2 regions of the Lelliottia nimipressuralis genome follow, and region 2 is predicted to be linked to the other one. Evidence: predicted binding sites of a transcription regulator. Region 2 holds the regulator's gene; the other holds the start of a gene.

Region 1 (9,019 bases), 1.8 Mb from region 2:
CACTTAAAATTCGGAAAGTCCCATTTTTCGCCGATAGTGCGCCAGAGAGAGGGCGCGAAAGATGTAACATTTCTGCAAAGAACGATTGCAAGAGCAGGCGTAAAAACAGCATAAAATTCTGAAAAAGTTTTATTTTAGTGAGTTTGTAGTGTCTATTTTTTATGTGAAGTGATGATTTTTATTTTTTTTAGTGTGCTATGTTTTATGTTGTAGTGTGCGTTAAGTGTATATTGTGTCTGCAAAGGGATACTGGCAATTAACAACCCTAATATTAATCTGTGTTATCCTTTGCGGATTGGCGCTATCAGGAAGTCATCGGCATGTATCACCTTTTCTTGGAATTCGATAATCTTGAACCCGGCGTGAAGTCTGTCGAAGATCTGAAGTATGTCATCCGTGATGATAAGCACACCGCCTTTGTGATGAGTGCGGTGGTGGCCAGATTTATCAAAGATGCGTTGATCATGAACCACACTATTATCAGTCTGAAGAACTGCCGTTTCGCCTTTGCGAACGGGGCTGAGTTCGTCGAATTTGACAGCAAAGGTCGGTCAAGGCGCTTCACCGACACACCGGACTGGTTCATTACACCTGGCGCGTTTGCGCGCTCCCAGTGGCTGGTGAACCATGAGCTTCACGATCTGATGACGCCGCAGTTTATCTCTACGTTTCTGGAAATGTTCTCCGATGTGAAAAAACGTCGGGAGCACTGCAATCTGCTGTTTGATTTGCAACTCGAAGAAAGCCCTCAACGCGGGAGAAGCGGTGCGAAAGTGGCCAGCAAAACCCGTGGCTCCACGAAACAGAAGATTTCTGATTTAAGCTCGTTTGAATTATTCAGCCAGTTCTTTAACCGCCTCAAAACAGCCGTCGAGGCCAACCAGTTTCCCACGGTGCAGGTGCTGACGGGCATCGACGACGTCGCCAAAGTGCCCGCCACGCTGAAGAGCGCCGTGCGCACCTGGTTTAAAGCGATTTCGTCCGAGCTGCCGCCCAACAGCAAAAGAGTGGGGGCCGGTAACCCCGAGCTGTTTTGCGCGCCGGTTCGCGCTCAAATCCAGCACATCGAAGCCTACGGCGTTGAGCGTTATTACAAGAAGCTGTCGAAGGCGATTGCCGAAGGCGGCGAGCGGTATATCGCTGATTTCACGTTTAAACTGTAGGGCTGAAACCGCCCATCAGAATAAAGGTTGGCGCTTTTCGCTGGTGCTGGTTAATCATCGGCACCAGCCGTCTGAAGTGTTCGCTCGCGCAATGCGCATCCAGCGCGGCGCGATCCGGCCACTCTTCGATAAAAACAAAATGCCCGGCATCTTTCTCGTCCACATATAAATCGTAGGCAATGCACAGCGGCTCCCGTTTGGTGGCCTCCACCAGCGCGCGGTAGAGCGGGAGTACGGTCTCAATGGCTTCCGGTTTAATAAAATCTTCCGCGATGACTTTCAGCATGATCTCTCCTTTTTAAATTCCGTGTGACTTCAACGGCTTCATTTTCGCGGGCCAGAATCGACTTGATCTGATTGCTAAATGCATAATACTGTATTTATATACAGTTATTATCGGGTTGGCTATCATGAATCCTGTTTTTTCATGTGAACATAAAGAAATCATCGAATTACCGCTTTTCCTGGAGCGCGTCCCGTGCGGGTTTCCCAGTCCGGCGCAGGATTATGTCGAAGATCGTCTCGATCTGAACAAACTGCTCATCGCACATCCCAGTGCGACCTATTTTGTGAAAGTGAGCGGGGATTCCATGATCGGCGCAGGGATTGGCGACGGGGATCTGCTGGTGATCGACCGATCGTTAACGGCGGAACATGGCGATATTGTGGTGGCGGCGATTGCGGGAGAGTTCACCGTGAAAGAGCTGCGCACCCGCCCGTACCTCCATCTGCTGCCGCACAACAAGCACTATTCTCCCATCGTTTTCCAGTCAGAGGACGAGCTGCAGCTCTTTGGCGTGGTAACGCACACCGTGAAATCGCACAAACATGTTCGCGCTCGTTGACGTCAACAGCTTCTACACCTCCTGTGAGACGGTGTTTCGCCCCGATCTGCAGGGCAAACCGGTGGTGGTGGTGTCCAACAACGACGGATGCATTATTTCCCGCTCGGCAGAAGCCAAAAAGCTCGGCATCAAGATGGGTGCGCCTTACTTCAAGATCAAAGACGAACTGCGGCGGCAAAAAGTGGCGGTGTTTAGCTCCAACTACGCCCTGTATGCAGACCTGAGCCATCGCGTGATGACGATCCTGGCGGAGATGGCGCCTGCGATTGAAGTGTATTCCATCGATGAGGCCTTTATTAATGTCTCCGGCGTGGCGAACTGCATCGCGCTTGAGACATTTGGCCGTCAGATCCGCGAGCAGATCCTGAAAAATACCGGGCTGACCGTTGGCGTCGGTATCGCGCCGACCAAAACCCTCGCCAAGCTGGCCAACTTTGCGGCCAAAACCTGGCGTAAGACCGATGGCGTGGTGGATCTGTCCGATCCGGATCGTCAGCAAAAGCTGCTCGCGCTGGTGCCGGTGGGCGAAGTGTGGGGCGTGGGGCGGCGCATCGGCAAAAAACTCAATCAGATGGGCATTGAAAACGCGCTGCAGCTGGCGGAGTGCTCAACCTGGGTGATCCGTAAACATTTCAATGTGGTACTGGAGCGCACGGTGCGTGAGTTGCGCGGCGAGCCTTGTCTGGAGATCGATGAATTCGCGCCAGCGAAACAGCAGATCATCTGTAGCCGCTCCTTTGGGCACCGCATTACGGAGTACCGCGAGATGCAGCAGGCGGTGTGCGCTTACGCGGAACGTGCCGCCGAGAAGCTGCGGGCAGAAAAGCAGTTCTGCTGCGTGATCAGCGTGTTTATGCGCACCAGCCCGCACGCGGAAAATGAAGTGTTTTATGGCCCTCAGGCCAGCGGTCGTCTGGCGATCCCGTCGAACGACACGCGCGATATCATCCGCGTCGCCAGCCATGCGCTGGAGCGGATCTGGCAGGACGGTTTTCGCTATATGAAAGCGGGGGTGATGCTGAGCGATTTTTTCAGCCAGGGGGTCGCGCAGCTGAATTTGTTTGATGAATACCAGCCGCGAAACAACAGCCAGGCGTTGATGCAGACTATCGATCGGCTCAATCTCTCCGGGCGTGGAACGGTCTGGTTTGCCGGTCAGGGCAGCCAGAAAAGCTGGGCGATGAAACGCGAAATGCTGTCGCCGGGGTATACGACACGCTACGCCGATTTGCCTGTGGCAAAATAGTCGTTTCCCTCGTCGCGCGAGACAGTAAACTCGTGCGGTTTAACTCTGCTTGGGGCCGCTGATGAACAACGTTGCGCTAATGTACCGCCGTTTTGGTGAGTCGGAATCGGTGCTGCACCTGGAATCCTCCGTCTGCGGGCCGCTGGCTCCCGGCCAGTTACGGGTGCAGATGCTGTTCGCGCCGGTCAACGCCTCGGATCTGATCCCCATTACCGGGGCTTATCGCCATCGCACGCCGCTGCCTGCCATTGCAGGTTACGAGGGGGTTGGGGTGGTGATTGACGGGCCGCCCGGCTGGACCGGTAAACGGGTGCTGCCGCTGCGCGGACAGGGAACCTGGCAGCAGGTGGTGGATTGCCCGGCGGATCTGGCGGTTCCTGTGCCCGACTTTATCGATTCCGTGCTTGCCGCGCGCGCGTACATCAATCCGCTGGCCGCGCAGCTGATGTTAAAACACTCTCCGCCACGGGGAAAACGCGTGCTGTTGACGGCCGCCGGATCGGACTGTGCGCTCCTGCTGGGACAGTGGGCGCTTCAGGCGGGGGCCGAATCCGTGTACGGCATTCATCGTTCAGTGGTTCACGCCGACCGGCTGGTGGCGCGGGGGATCACGCCAATATCGCACCACGACACGGCGGCGATTCACGCCATCGCCAATGAGACGGATATTGTCTACGACGCCACGGGTGGCGAGGTGGCCGAGCAGATCCTGAATACGCTGCCTGCGGCAGGCGTGTTTGTCAGCTACGGTCTGCTGTCCGGGAAGCTGTTCCGGCAACAGCCGCAGGTGCGCTGGTTTCATATCCGTAATTACCTGGCGGGAATGAGCGTGGCCGAGTGGCAGGGGGAGTTTCGTGAAATCTGGCCGAAACTGCAGGCCAGCCACGGCGGCGACGCCACGCTGTTTTCCCTTACAGCGTGGCGTCCGGCGCTGGCGTGTTACCGCGAGGCGGGCAGGATCGCGAAGCCGGTGTTTGCGATCAGCGATGGCTGACGTCGCTCAGCAAAACGGCAATACTCTGACCGCCCACCGTCTGCTCGAGGGCAATCTTCACGATAATGGTCAGCGGCACGGAGAGCAGCATCCCGACCGGGCCGAGCAGCCAGCCCCAGAAGATCAACGATAAAAAGACCACCAGCGTGGACAGCCCCAGCCCACGCCCCATCATGCGCGGTTCGAGAATATTGCCGAACACCAGATTTATCACCAGATATCCCGCCAGCACGATCAGGGCATCGTACAGTCCGCTAAACACCAGCACCTGAGCGATAGGGGGGATGGCGGCCAGCACCGAGCCAATGTTGGGAATATAGTTGAGCGCAAAGGCCAGCAGCCCCCAGACAAACGCGAAGCGCACGTCCAGCGCGGCAAGCATGGCCCACGCCACCAGACCCGTCACAATACTGATGGCCGTTTTCAGCACCAGGTAGCGCGAAACACTGTCCAGCGCCCGCTGAATCGCCTCCATCCCCTCAACCGGGCGGGACATCATCTGCTGCAACTTCACGGGCAGCTGCGGCACTTCAATCAGCATAAACACCACCGTCAGCAGCAGCAGGAAAATCGAGGTCATCGCGCTCGAAAGCTGTGACAGCAGCGCCGTTACCAGCGTCATGGCGGCATTGGGGTCGATGTACTTCAGCAACTCTTCTACGGAGACTTCAATCCCGGCGCGCTGCAGCCAGGGTTCGAGATGCTGTAACGGCACGACCAGCGAGGAGCGGTACTGCGGCAAGGTGCGCGCCAGCTCGTTCAGGGAGGTGCCCAGATACGCCACCAGCAGCACCATGGCCAGAATAATCACCGTGATAAGTAACGTAATCGCCAGCACCCGCGGGACGCGCAGGCGCACCATGCGCTGCACCAGCGGGTTGAGGATCACGGCGATAAACAGCGCCAGAATAAAGGGCACAATGATGTCGGCGGCAAAACGTACCCCCGCAAGAATGATCACCAGCATGCCGAGCATGATGACAATTTTCAGTCCGTTCAGTGTAATGATGGGCTTAGCCATGTGAGTTCCCGCGTGACGCTTTTTATTTATAATAATGATAATAACGGCAACGCGCATTTTATATGCGAACGAAAATAAAACGGGCAGGGTAAAGAATTGAAAATGTTTTGAGTAAATCCTTAGCTTATGGTACAAATCAGGCGTGTTTAACTACCGAGGACAATTTTCATCCGCAATGACGAGAAGCAATACCGCGGATAATTGTAATATTATGGACAATCTGTTCAGGACGTACTTTTCAAAAAACACCGCTGTATTTTCCACCTCCCTCTGCCTGCTGTCCGGTGAGCAACACTGGCGCAACGCGCTATAGTCCCGTCTTCTGCCTGAGCTGACGCCATGCGTCTGGCTATCTGATTTATTTCATATTTTTGGGTTTGTCGTTTTCGACAAGCTGCAGTGATTTATATTCTCATGCAGGAGAAGTACCATGTTTTACTGGATATTGTTAGCCCTGGCCATTATCGCTGAAATTACCGGAACCTTGTCGATGAAATGGGCAAGTGTCAGCGATGGCAACACCGGATTTATTTTAATGCTGGTGATGATTTCCCTTTCGTATATTTTCCTGTCGTTCGCGGTTAAAAAGATCGCCCTCGGCGTGGCGTATGCGTTGTGGGAGGGGATCGGTATTCTGTTAATCACGCTGTTCAGCGTGATGTTATTTGATGAAACCCTGTCAACGATGAAAATTGCCGGTCTGACCACCCTGGTCGCGGGCATTGTGCTGATCAAATCGGGCACCCGCAAAGGCAAAAAACAGCCACAGGAGCCAACTCATGCAACAGTTTGAGTGGGTACATGGGGCGTGGCTGGCACTGGCGATTGTGCTGGAAATTGCCGCCAACGTATTCCTGAAATTCTCTGATGGCTTCCGCCGTAAAGTCTACGGCCTGATGTCAATCGCCGCAGTGCTGGGGGCGTTCAGCGCGCTGTCCCAGGCGGTGAAAGGGATCGATCTTTCCGTGGCCTATGCCCTGTGGGGCGGTTTCGGTATCGCCGCAACGCTGGCGGCGGGCTGGATTTTGTTCGGCCAACGTCTGAACCGTAAAGGCTGGATTGGCCTGGTCCTGCTGCTCGCCGGCATGATCATGATAAAACTGGCCTGATGTGATCGCTGCCTGTATTTACGGGCAGCGAAATTCGCTACCTGTATTACTCTTAGAAAGAAGTGCTTTTGAGAGGGCGGCGAATGTATAACCCATTAAGCTGGCGCAATATTCCCACCGCGAAAACTCTGTTTGTCATGATTTTTATGGCCGGGATCGGCCTGATCGTTTCCATCATCGCGCTGCTTTACCTTTCCCTGCACCTCATCAGCAGTAAAACCAACGAAATAGATGAACACCGTTCGGCGCTCTCCGTACAAGGGGCGATCCAGACGTCGGCCAACCGCGTCTGGTCGCTGGTGATTGATAATGCCGTCTGGGATGATGCCGTTCGTGAGGTATATCCCCCGGTGCTGAACACCGAGTGGCTGTACAATACCTGGGGGGCAGGCTTTAAAATCAATAATTTGTACGACGGCACCTTCGTGCTGGACGAGCATTTCAACGTGCTGTGGGGGTCGTTTCAGAGCAAAGCCTTCCACGAGAAAAACCTCGATTTTTTTGGCAATGGCCTGAAGGCGCTGATTCGCGATAACGCCGACGCGCTGCGCGCTGAGAAAAATATCTACGCCGGAATCACCCGCACGCGCCAGGGGGTAGCGTTTGTCGGCATTGGGCTAATCCGTCCGATGATTGGCCGCCTGCAGGTGCACAACGATGTGCGCCGTTACCTGGTGATCACCCGCCACCTGAATCCGCAAATTCTGAGCGATCTGGGCAATACCTTTCAGATTGAAGATCTCAATTTCACCGTCGATCACACCAGCATTGCCAGCGTTCCGCTGAAAAGCTCGGCGGGCGAGCTGCTGGGCTATCTCAACTGGCAGCCGCGGCTGCCCGGTGCGCAGGCGGCCAGCGCCGCGTCGAACGACATCACGCAAATTGTTACCCTGGCGGCGGGGTTGATCCTGCTGTTTATTCTGCTGAGCAGCGTAGGGCTGTACAAACTGGCACGCGGAGAAAATCAGGCCCGGCGGGTGGCGCGGACGGACTGGCTGAGCCATCTGCCCAATCGCCGCGCCCTGATTGAGGAGCTGGAGCGGGTGAGTTTGCGCGGCGATATTGATGTCAAAAGCGTGGTCTTTATCGATCTCGATGGTTTTAAAGATGTGAATGATATTTACGGTCACGACGTGGGCGACGACCTGATCATCATGATGGCCGGCGCCCTGCGTGAACGGGTGCCGGAAGGGGGCATGCTGGCCCGCATGGGAGGCGATGAATTTGCGATGTTGATTGGCGGTGACCATTCACAGGCTCAGGCGGCGGCGTTTGCCAATAACGTGCTCGAATTCCTGAGTGCGCCCCTGCGCCTCGGTGAGCGCACCATTCACATCAGCGCCAGCATCGGAATTGCCAGCGGCACGCTGATCGAATGCACCAGCTCGGAGCTGTTCCGCCGCGCCGATATCGCCATGTATCACTCGAAAATTACCGGCAAGGGCCGCGTCACTCAGTATGACGCTGAACTGAACAGCGTGCGCGAGCAGCAGCTGGCAATTGAAAATGAGATCCGCAGCGGCATGGAACGCGACGAGTTCGACATCTGGTACCAGCCAATTATCGATGCGCGTAGCCAGAAAATGACCAGCGTTGAGGCGCTGCTGCGCTGGCCACGGCGTCCGGCGGGGGAACTGGGGCCGGATGTGTTTATCAGTATCGCCGAAACCAGCGGCCTGATTTATGGTTTAGGGCAGTTTGTCCTGCGCCGCGCCTGTCAGGATCTGGAGCCTTTTGGTGATTTGAAGCTGTCGGTAAATATCTCTCCGGCGCAGTTTCGCGATCCCGAATTTGAGGACAAAGTGGCGCAGGTCATTGAAATGACGCGTTTCCCGGCCACGCGTCTGCAGCTGGAAGTGACGGAAACCTACGTGCTGGAAAACCCGGAGCGCGCCAGGGCCGCGATCTCGAATCTTAAAGCGTTGGGCATCGCCGTCGCGCTGGATGATTTCGGAACGGGGTACTCCAGCATCGGTTATTTGCGCCGTTTTAATTTTGACACCATCAAGATCGACAAATCACTGGCCGGGCTGGTGGATAACGACGAACAGGCGGCGGCGCTGGTGAGCGGCACCGTGCGGATTGCCAGTGCACTGGGGATGGCGGTGGTGGCCGAAGGCGTGGAAAACGAAAAGCAGATGAAACTGCTGCGCCTCGCGGGCTGCGACCAGTTGCAAGGGTTCTGGTTCAGCCAGCCGATGCCCATCGAGGCGATTATGGAATTACGTGAAATCAAATATGGCTGAGCTATTCCTGCGCCAGCGCTTCCAGTTTTTCCCGAAAACCGGTCACGGATAACGCCCGGTTATCGGCGCGCCAGCGGTCTTTGGCGGCAGGCGCTGAACTTTGTACGCCAATCAACTGCCAGCCGCCGTCGGTTTTCAGCATCAGCGGAGAGCCGCTATCGCCCGGCAGCGTATCGCACTGGTGGGATAAGACGCTGTTTTGCGCCCAGCCGGTGACGATGCAGTCCGTGTGGGTGTAGAGCGAATCCAGGTGATCGACCGGATAACCCGACTGCGTGACTTTACGGTCGGCGGCTTTTAAGGCTGCCGTCAGCGCCGCTTTGTCGCCATCAAACAGCGGTAGAGGAGTGATCCCCGAGGGCGGATAGCGCAGAACAATCAGACCAAAATCCCAC
Region 2 (9,019 bases):
CTGATGCAACGCCAGTACCGCCCATCGCGTCGCTACGCGCTTCTGTCCAGGTATTGGCTGCTCCCGCCTCGTTTGCCATAAACAGGGAGACAGCGATGCTAACCACCGAAAATTTAAAATGTTTTTTCACAGTATGCTCGTTTTATAGTCTGTTATTAAACAACCCCTGTCAGTTATCACCCATACAGGGACGAACTATTGCTGTGAATAACATCAAAAAGACACGCCTGTTCCCTAAGTTAAATCTTCCGCGAGGCCTGTTGTAATTTGTGACGGCCCTCAATATTTATAGAAGAGGATATTATTTTCGCCCAGGTTTTCCGTCGTGAGGGCCAAAAAATTGCGGCGGATGGTCCACCCAGCGGTCCTCGCGGGTGGCGGCGTAGACCGGGTTGAGCGGGTAATAGATGCGGTTGTGTTTTTTGTTCGCCTCGCCCACCACAAGCAGCCGCACCTCTTCGTCGGTGTTATTGATAAAGGTGTGGCACACGCCGGTTCCGGCCGGAAAACCGACGCTGTCGCCCGGCTCTAGCTTCCATAAATACCCGTTAATCCACGCCTGGGGATACCCTTCAATAACAAAGATAAACTCCTCTTCGTCGCTTTCAGCATGCGGATACGAAGTGCGACGGCCCGGCGGCAGGCGTTCATGGTGGATACCGATCCGCCCAAGCCCCAGTTTGCGGGCCAGCGGCGCGCCGATAGCAAAAAGTTCGTCGCTGTCTGGATAAGTGGAGTCGTCGGCACCTTCGACGTCGCGCCAGTGCCGGATGCAATCAGGTCTTTTCATTGTATTTTTCCCGTGTGGCGATGGGTCAGGTATAGCACAACTGTGGCGGATCTCGGCGTTTTCAGCAGAACATGGTAAAGTGAGGGTTTTCCAGACTCCATAATTCGAGGTGCGATATGGATAAGACCACGATGCAAGATCTGTTAGCGCAAGCTGAAAAGCTCTGTGCGCAACGCAATGTGCGCCTGACCCCGCAGCGCCTTGAAGTGTTACGTCTGATGAGCCTGCAACGCGGTGCCATCAGCGCCTACGATCTGCTCGATCTGCTGCGCGAAAGCGAGCCGCAGGCGAAACCGCCCACTGTTTATCGCGCGTTGGATTTCCTGCTGGAGCAAGGCTTTGTGCATAAGGTGGAGTCGACTAACAGCTATGTGCTGTGCCATCTGTTCGATCAGCCAACACATACCTCTGCCATGTTTATCTGCGATCGCTGCGGCGCGGTCAAAGAAGAGGGGGCGGAAGGTGTGGAAGATATTATGCATTCGCTGGCGGCTAAAATGGGCTTTGCCCTGCGCCATAACGTGATTGAAGCACACGGGTTGTGTTCAGCCTGTGTCGAAGTGGAAGCCTGTCGTCATCAGGGTGAATGTCAGCACGATCACTCCATTCTGGTGAAGAAAAAACCGCGCTAAAAACGAAGCGGGCGGCCATTAGGCCGCCCTCAGGGATTGTACTTCCGTGTACAACGGGTAGAACTCTGTTACCAGCGGTAGTCGTTGCGTTTTTCCCAGTCAACAACCTCTTTTTCCGCCTGATCTTTCGCGTAGCCGTAGCGTTCCTGAATCTTACCTACCAGCTGTTCGCGTTTACCTTCAATGACGGTCACGTCATCGTCGGTCAGTTTACCCCATTGTTCTTTCGCTTTACCTTTGAACTGTTTCCAGTTACCGCCGATTTCGTCTTTATTCATAATCAATTCCTCATCGTTCGGTTATCACGTAAATTCGAGTCGTCCGTTACGTTCATTTCTGCTGGACGTGATAATAATTGTAGATAAGGATTCGGCATGCGTGTTGAGATTCAGAATCTTTAACCGTTTCGTCAAATCACGCTATCCGCTAAACCAGCTGTTATTGCGCCAGTGGCGCCGCCAAATCAGCGCTAATGACAGGCCGCGCAGGGCGAGGAACACCGCCAGCGCCAGCCATAAACCGTGGTTGCCGAGCCAGGGCAGCGTGAAGAGCGTCAGGGCGAAACCGGCCGCCGCGACTGCCATGCTGTTGCGCATTTCCGCCCCGCGCGTTGCGCCGATAAACATACCGTCCAGCAGATAGCACCACACCCCCACCACCGGTAACACGACCTGCCAGATGATGTAGTGATTAGCCAGTTCTCTCAGTTCAGGCAGCGAGGTCAATAGCGCCACAATCTGCCCGCCAAATAAGGCATAGATCAGTGCGAAGACCAGCGCCACCAGCCCTGACTGGCGACAGGCCGCGCGCCAGACCTCCTGCAACTGCCCCGCCTCGCGAGCGCCATAGGCCTGGCCCGAATGGGCTTCCACCGCATAGGCAAAACCGTCAAGTGCATAGGCGGTGAACGTCAGCAAAGTCATCAGCACCGCGTTTACGGCCACGATCTCTGGCCCCAGGCGCGCGCCAAACACCGTTAAGGCGCCAAAGCAAAGTTGCAGCAGCAGCGAGCGAAGCATGATGTCGCGATTAAGCGCCAGCAGTTTACGGATGTTGCCGTGCCACGCTGTTTTGAGCATCGCGAATGATATTCCCCGCATGGCCAGCACGCGTTTCACCATCCATAGGCCAATGAAGAAAGTGCCGTACTCGGCGACCACCGTTGCCAGCGCCGCCCCCTGCACGTTCATGTGCAGACCCATCACCAGCCACAGATCGAGCACGATATTGAGTAAATTGCCCACCACCAGCAGGATCACCGGCGCACGCGCGTACTGCACGCCCAGCAACCAGCCAAGCAGAACCAGATTTGCCAGCGATGCCGGTGCGCTGAGCCAGCGGATTTCAAGGAAGCGCCGCGCCTGTTCCAGCACCGCTTCACTACCGCCCACGACATGCAGAGCCAGATCGATGAGCGGCGTGCGCAGCAAAACAATCAGCAGCCCTGCGCCAAGGGCGAGGATCAGCGGCTGCACCAGCGCACGGGCGAGTCGAACGGGATCTTTGGCACCAAACGCCTGGGCAGTCAGCCCGGTGGTGCTCATGCGTAAAAAGAGCAGCAGCATGAAGAGGAAACTGGTCGCCGTCGCGCCAATGGCCACGCCGCCGAGGTAAACAGGGGAATCCAGATGACCAATCACCGCCGTATCCACCAGCCCTAACAGGGGAACGGTGATATTGGAGAAAATCATCGGCAGCGCAAGACGCCACAATGCCTTGTCTGAGGTTGTCAGCAGAGACATGAGAAAGTACCGGGAATTGAGAGTAGACAGTCAGGCTGCGGTGCGACCACAGCCTGTCAGTAAGAGATTACAGCCATTCGCCGTTGCGGATAACACCAACAGCCAGACCTTCAATAGAGAAAGCCTGTTCGCGGAGATCCACCACAATCGGGGAAAACTCGCTGTTTTCTGGCAACAGCTGAACCGTGTTGCCCTGTTTTTTCAGGCGCTTAACGGTCACTTCGTCGTCGATACGCGCAACCACAACCTGCCCGTTACGCACATCCTGCGTTTTATGAACCGCCAGCAGATCGCCGTCCAGAATACCAATGTCTTTCATGGACATCCCACTGACGCGCAGCAGGAAATCGGCACTTGGCTTGAACATAGCCGGATCGACCTGATAGTGACCTTCAATATGTTGCTGTGCCAGCAAAGGCTCACCCGCCGCGACGCGCCCCACAAGTGGCAGACCTTCTTCTTCTTCCACCAGCAGGCGAATTCCGCGTGACGCACCAGAGACAATCTCAAGAACGCCTTTACGCGCCAGCGCTTTGAGATGCTCTTCAGCGGCATTTGGAGAACGGAAGCCCAGGCGCTGCGCGATTTCCGCACGCGTCGGTGGCATTCCCGTCTGGCTGATATGATCTCGAATGAGATCAAACACCTCTTGCTGTCTGGCCGTTAACGCTTTCATTCCGCCCCCTGGGTGTATATACAGTTATGCTGTGAGTATATACAGTCAAAGGTGATTTTGGAATCAAAAACTGCACAAAAAACCAGAGACTTATTGGATTCCTGAAGCCTTATCGAAAATGTGACCAAAGAAGCGTGCCCCAGGTGATGGCTGCGATGATAATCGCCAGCAGCACAGCGGCAGAACCCATGTCCTTCGCACGGCCCGACAGCTCATGGAAATCAGAACCGATGCGATCCACCACCGCTTCAATAGCGCTGTTGAGAATTTCCACTATCATCACCAGAAGGACTGAACCAATGAGCAATACGCGGGTTATCGGGTCGACATCCAGAAAACAGGCGATGATCACCGCAACAACCGCAGCAACCCCTTCCTGGCGGAAAGCGGCCTCATTGATCCATGCGGCGCGGAAACCTTTCCATGAATATCCGGCAGCTTTGATGATTCGGGTTAACCCAGTGGTATTATTGGCCATTAAAAGAACCTTTTCTTAGATTTAGCGTCAGTAACTATAGCTGTAGCGCGTAGCAATACAGCCTGAAGTATGACCGGTAACAACAGAAATTTTGCGCGCTTTCTGTTATCCTTGCGCCGCAATTGCATTATTAACCAGAGGCTTTACATCGTTTATGTCCGGCTGGCCACGAATTTACTACAAATTACTTAATTTACCATTAAGCGTCCTGGTAAAAAGTAAGTCTATCCCGGCGGAACCTGCGCTGGAATTAGGGCTCGATACCTCGCGCCCTATTATGTACGTTTTGCCTTACAACTCGAAGGCAGACTTACTGACGCTCCGCGCCCAATGTCTGGCGCATGACTTGCCCGATCCGCTCGAACCCCTTGAGGTCGACGGAACTCTGCTGCCGCGCTACGTGTTTATTCACGGCGGGCCGCGCGTGTTCACCTATTACACGCCAAAAGAAGAGTCCATCAAGCTGTTCCACGACTACCTCGATCTGCACCGCAGCAACCCAAGTCTGGATGTCCAGATGGTGCCGGTGTCGGTGATGTTTGGTCGTCGTCCTGGTCGTCAGAAAGGCGAGGAAAACCCACCACTGCGTATGCTGAACGGCATCCAGAAGTTCTTTGCCGTCTCATGGTTAGGCCGCGACAGCTTTGTACGTTTCTCCCCTTCCGTCTCCCTGCGCCGCATGGCGGATGAGCACGGGACGGATAAAATCATCGCCCAGAAACTGGCTCGCGTCGCGCGTATGCACTTTGCCCGTCAGCGTCTGGCTGCCGTTGGCCCGCGCCTGCCTGCACGCCAGGACCTGTTCAACAAATTGCTGGCATCTAAAGCCATTGCCCGCGCGGTTGAAGACGAAGCGCGCAGCAAGAAAATCTCTCACGAGAAAGCCCAGCAAAACGCCATCGCCCTGATGGAGGAGATTGCGGCCAACTTCTCCTACGAGATGATCCGCCTCTCCGACCGTATCCTGAGCTTCACCTGGAACCGTCTGTATCAGGGGATTAACGTCCATAACGCCGAGCGCGTGCGCCAGCTTGCCCACGACGGCCACGAAATCGTCTATGTGCCTTGCCACCGCAGCCACATGGACTACCTGCTGCTGTCTTATGTGCTGTATCACCAGGGGCTGGTACCACCGCACATCGCGGCAGGTATCAACCTGAATTTCTGGCCAGCCGGCCCGATTTTCCGCCGTCTGGGTGCGTTCTTTATTCGTCGTACCTTCAAAGGCAATAAGCTCTACTCCACGGTGTTCCGCGAATATCTGGGCGAGCTGTTTAGCCGTGGCTATTCCGTAGAGTATTTCGTCGAAGGGGGGCGTTCCCGTACGGGCCGTCTTCTGGACCCGAAAACCGGTACTCTGTCGATGACCATTCAGGCGATGCTGCGCGGCGGTACGCGTCCGATTACGCTTGTGCCGATTTACATCGGTTACGAGCACGTCATGGAAGTGGGCACTTACGCCAAAGAGCTGCGCGGTGCGACCAAAGAGAAAGAGAGCCTGCCTCAGATGCTGAAAGGCCTGAGCAAGCTGCGCAATCTCGGCCAGGGTTACGTGAACTTTGGCGAACCGCTGCCGCTGATGACCTATCTGAACCAGCACGTGCCGGAGTGGCGCGAATCTATCGACCCAATCGAAGCGATTCGCCCTGCGTGGCTGACGCCAACGGTGAATAATATCGCGGCCGATCTGATGGTGCGTATTAACAACGCCGGGGCGGCGAACGCCATGAACCTGTGCGTCACAGCACTGTTAGCCTCACGCCAGCGTTCGCTGACGCGCGAACAGCTGACCGAACAGCTCGATTGCTATCTGGATATTATGCGTAATGTCCCGTACTCAGCGGATTCCACCGTTCCGTCTGCCACCGCCAGTCAGTTGATCGACCACGCGCTGCAGATGAACAAGTTCGAAGTTGAGAAGGACACCATCGGGGACATCATCATTCTGCCGCGCGAGCAGGCAGTGCTGATGACCTACTATCGTAACAACATCACGCATATGCTGATGTTGCCGTCGCTGATGGCAGCCATCATCACTCAGCATCGCCGCATTTCCCGTCAGGAACTGCTGCGCCATGTTGAGACGCTCTATCCGATGCTGAAAGAAGAGCTGTTCCTGAGCTGGAGCAAAGATGAAGTGGCCGTTGAGCTGGAAAAACTCACCGCTGAGCTGCTGCGTCAGGGTCTGTTGACCGTCAAAGATGACGAGCTGCATATCAACCCGTCACGTTCCCGCACGCTGCAACTGCTGGCGGCCGGTGCGCGTGAGACGTTGCAGCGCTACGCGATTACCTTCTGGCTGTTGAGCGCGAACCCGTCCATCAACCGTGGTACCCTGGAAAAAGAGAGCCGCACGCTGGCTCAGCGTTTATCCGTGCTGCACGGCATTAACGCACCAGAGTTCTTCGATAAAGCGGTGTTTAGCTCACTGGTACTGACGCTGCGCGATGAAGGCTATATCAGCGATACCGGCGATGCGGAACCTGAAGAGACGATGAAGGTTTATCAGATGCTGGCCGAGCTGATAACGTCGGACGTGCGTTTGACCATTGAAAGCGCAACGCAGGACGAGTGACATAAAAAAGCCGGGAGGCGGTTTCGCCTTTCCCGGCTTACAAATATGCATCAGATATGTGCCCGGTGAGCGTTAGCGCTGCCGGGCATTTTTTTCAGGAAAAATAGCTCATCGCCAGCCCTAAAAACAGCACCAGCCCAACATAGTTGTTGTTCAAAAACGCTTTGAAACAGGCTTCACGCTCGCGATTCGCAATCAGCTTTTGCTGATATGCAAACAGCATCCCCGCCACCAGCACGGACCAGTAAAATTCCCAGTTCAGGGCGTTCAGATAACCAATCAGTACCATCAGCCCTAACACCGCGACCTGCAATATCCCGATGATCAGCTTGTCGTAGCGGCCAAACAGAATCGCCGTCGATTTGATGCCAATTTTCAGATCGTCATCGCGGTCGACCATCGCATACTGGGTGTCGTACGCCACCGCCCACAGAATGTTAGCGAGGAACATCAGCCAGCAGCTCAGGGGCACTGATTCACTGACAGCGGCAAACGCCATCGGAATCGACCAGCCAAAGGCCGCGCCCAGCACCACCTGCGGCAGATGGGTATAGCGCTTCATAAACGGATACACCCACGCCAGCGCCAGTGCTGCAACCGAGAGTAAAATCGTCATGGTGTTGAGCGTTAAAACCAGCAGAAACGCGAGGAGCACCAGCACCACAAACAGCGTGCGGGCCTCTTTTTCTGACACCTGACCGCTCGGCATCGGGCGGTTGGCGGTGCGTTTCACGTGGCCGTCAAATTTGCGGTCGGCATAATCGTTAACCACGCAGCCCGCGGCACGCATCAGCCAGACGCCTGCGACAAACACTGCCAGGATCCACAGCGGCGGTAAACCAGGGGTGGCAACCCACAGCGCCCACAGCGTCGGCCACAGCAACAAAAAGGTGCCGATGGGTTTATCGGTACGCATCAAGCGGTGAAAAGCCAGCAGCTTATCCTGCGTCAGACTCCACTCCATTTTCATATCCTCTTAGTACAACGGCGATGCAGGCAAAAAGAGTTCTGTCAGCATGAGCGGCTTGCCGCTTAAGCGCAGGCGGGAACGGCGTCCCCACAGGTCTGCATTGCGACCAATTTCAATAAAATCACGGGTAAGCTCAGACGACGTAAAAAGATAGCGTCCCAGCGGGGTTTTACCCAGCTGTTGCAGCGCCAGCTCCGGGCCGCACAGGGTAGATTCAGGGACCACGGTCCGCCCGGCAAGCCAGGGTTCACCATCGGCGCAGAGTAAAATTTCACGCAGCCAGTAACGATCTTCTTTTGGCAGCAGCGGCAGTTCACTGGCGACGTCATCAGGCGAGACGAACCCTTCCTGAATCAGCGTTACCGTGACTTTTTTCCCCTGCTGCTCAAAGCGTTTCGTCATGGAATCCTCCAGCAGCAACCAGTCCAGTTGCTCCGGGTCAAGCGCGGGAATGTTTTCAAAATAGCGCAGCGCACGCAGTTGCGTTAGCGCAGGGTGTGACATGCCAGACTCTCCGATACATAACGTCTGGCTATTGTATCGCAGAAAAGCAGATTGGGGGCGGCCAAACGCGGTTTAACGATCATTATCGCAACAGGAGTGCAACAGCCTGCGCCGCCCAAAAAAAAGTGCGCCCACTCAGGCGCACTAAACTACTGACAACATCAGCACTGCGGGGAGACGGTCACCCCTTGCCTTTTACACTGCTGATAAAGGTGGAACGGGCAGTGGTCGAACCTAAACGCTCAGCTTCATCCAGCAGCTTCAGCGCTTTGTCTACATCGCCGCGATCAACTGCTTCTTTGATGGCGCGATTGAAGTAACTTTCAGTGTCATTCAGCATCGGCTCGGCTTTCTTCGCCGGAGCTGGTGCTGGTGTCGGCGCAGCGGCAGGGGCAGCGGCGACAGGCGCGGCATAAGCTGGTGCGGCGGTGTTACCCACGGTCACAGGGCCAGGGCCAGCGGAGCCAAACAGTGGGCCAACCAGCACGCTGGAGGCGGAAGAGGTGCTGACTTTCAGTTTCAGCGTGCCGTCGGTGGTGTGGCGCGCTTTTGGATCCGGAATATCCGGGACCGCATTGCCCGTGCCTTTGGCGTAGGCTTTGGCTGGATCAACCAGGGTAGTTGTCTGGGCGAGATCCTGCGGCGTCGTGAA

What was found. The regulator LexA, encoded in region 2, represses DNA repair genes until DNA is damaged. The targets are predictions, from matches to a motif close to TNCTGTATGTACATACAGNA.
Region 1: a site for LexA is predicted at 1,536-1,555, ahead of umuD (translesion error-prone DNA polymerase V autoproteolytic subunit). Genes of this name have one in related genera too.

The regions. Positions count from the first base shown of each region.
Region 1 covers NZ_CP167172.1:2,040,724-2,049,742, forward strand. Annotated here, with positions in the region: gene ACB496_RS09590 (hypothetical protein) at 321-1,163, shown strand; gene ACB496_RS09595 (putative quinol monooxygenase) at 1,153-1,449, opposite strand; gene umuD (translesion error-prone DNA polymerase V autoproteolytic subunit) at 1,574-2,008, shown strand; gene umuC (translesion error-prone DNA polymerase V subunit UmuC) at 1,992-3,254, shown strand; gene ACB496_RS09610 (zinc-dependent alcohol dehydrogenase family protein) at 3,316-4,248, shown strand; gene ACB496_RS09615 (AI-2E family transporter) at 4,235-5,269, opposite strand; gene mdtJ (multidrug/spermidine efflux SMR transporter subunit MdtJ) at 5,700-6,062, shown strand; gene mdtI (multidrug/spermidine efflux SMR transporter subunit MdtI) at 6,049-6,378, shown strand; gene ACB496_RS09630 (EAL domain-containing protein) at 6,462-8,624, shown strand; gene ACB496_RS09635 (trypsin-like serine peptidase) at 8,626-9,019, opposite strand, start outside.
Region 2 covers NZ_CP167172.1:270,503-279,521, reverse strand. Annotated here, with positions in the region: gene traF (conjugal transfer protein TraF) at 1-79, opposite strand, end outside; gene ACB496_RS01290 (cupin domain-containing protein) at 302-790, opposite strand; gene zur (zinc uptake transcriptional repressor Zur) at 907-1,422, shown strand; gene ACB496_RS01280 (CsbD family protein) at 1,491-1,700, opposite strand; gene dinF (MATE family efflux transporter DinF) at 1,842-3,164, opposite strand; gene lexA (transcriptional repressor LexA) at 3,232-3,840, opposite strand; gene ACB496_RS01265 (diacylglycerol kinase) at 3,950-4,318, opposite strand; gene plsB (glycerol-3-phosphate 1-O-acyltransferase PlsB) at 4,473-6,893, shown strand; gene ubiA (4-hydroxybenzoate octaprenyltransferase) at 6,988-7,857, opposite strand; gene ubiC (chorismate lyase) at 7,870-8,367, opposite strand; gene malM (maltose operon protein MalM) at 8,549-9,019, opposite strand, start outside.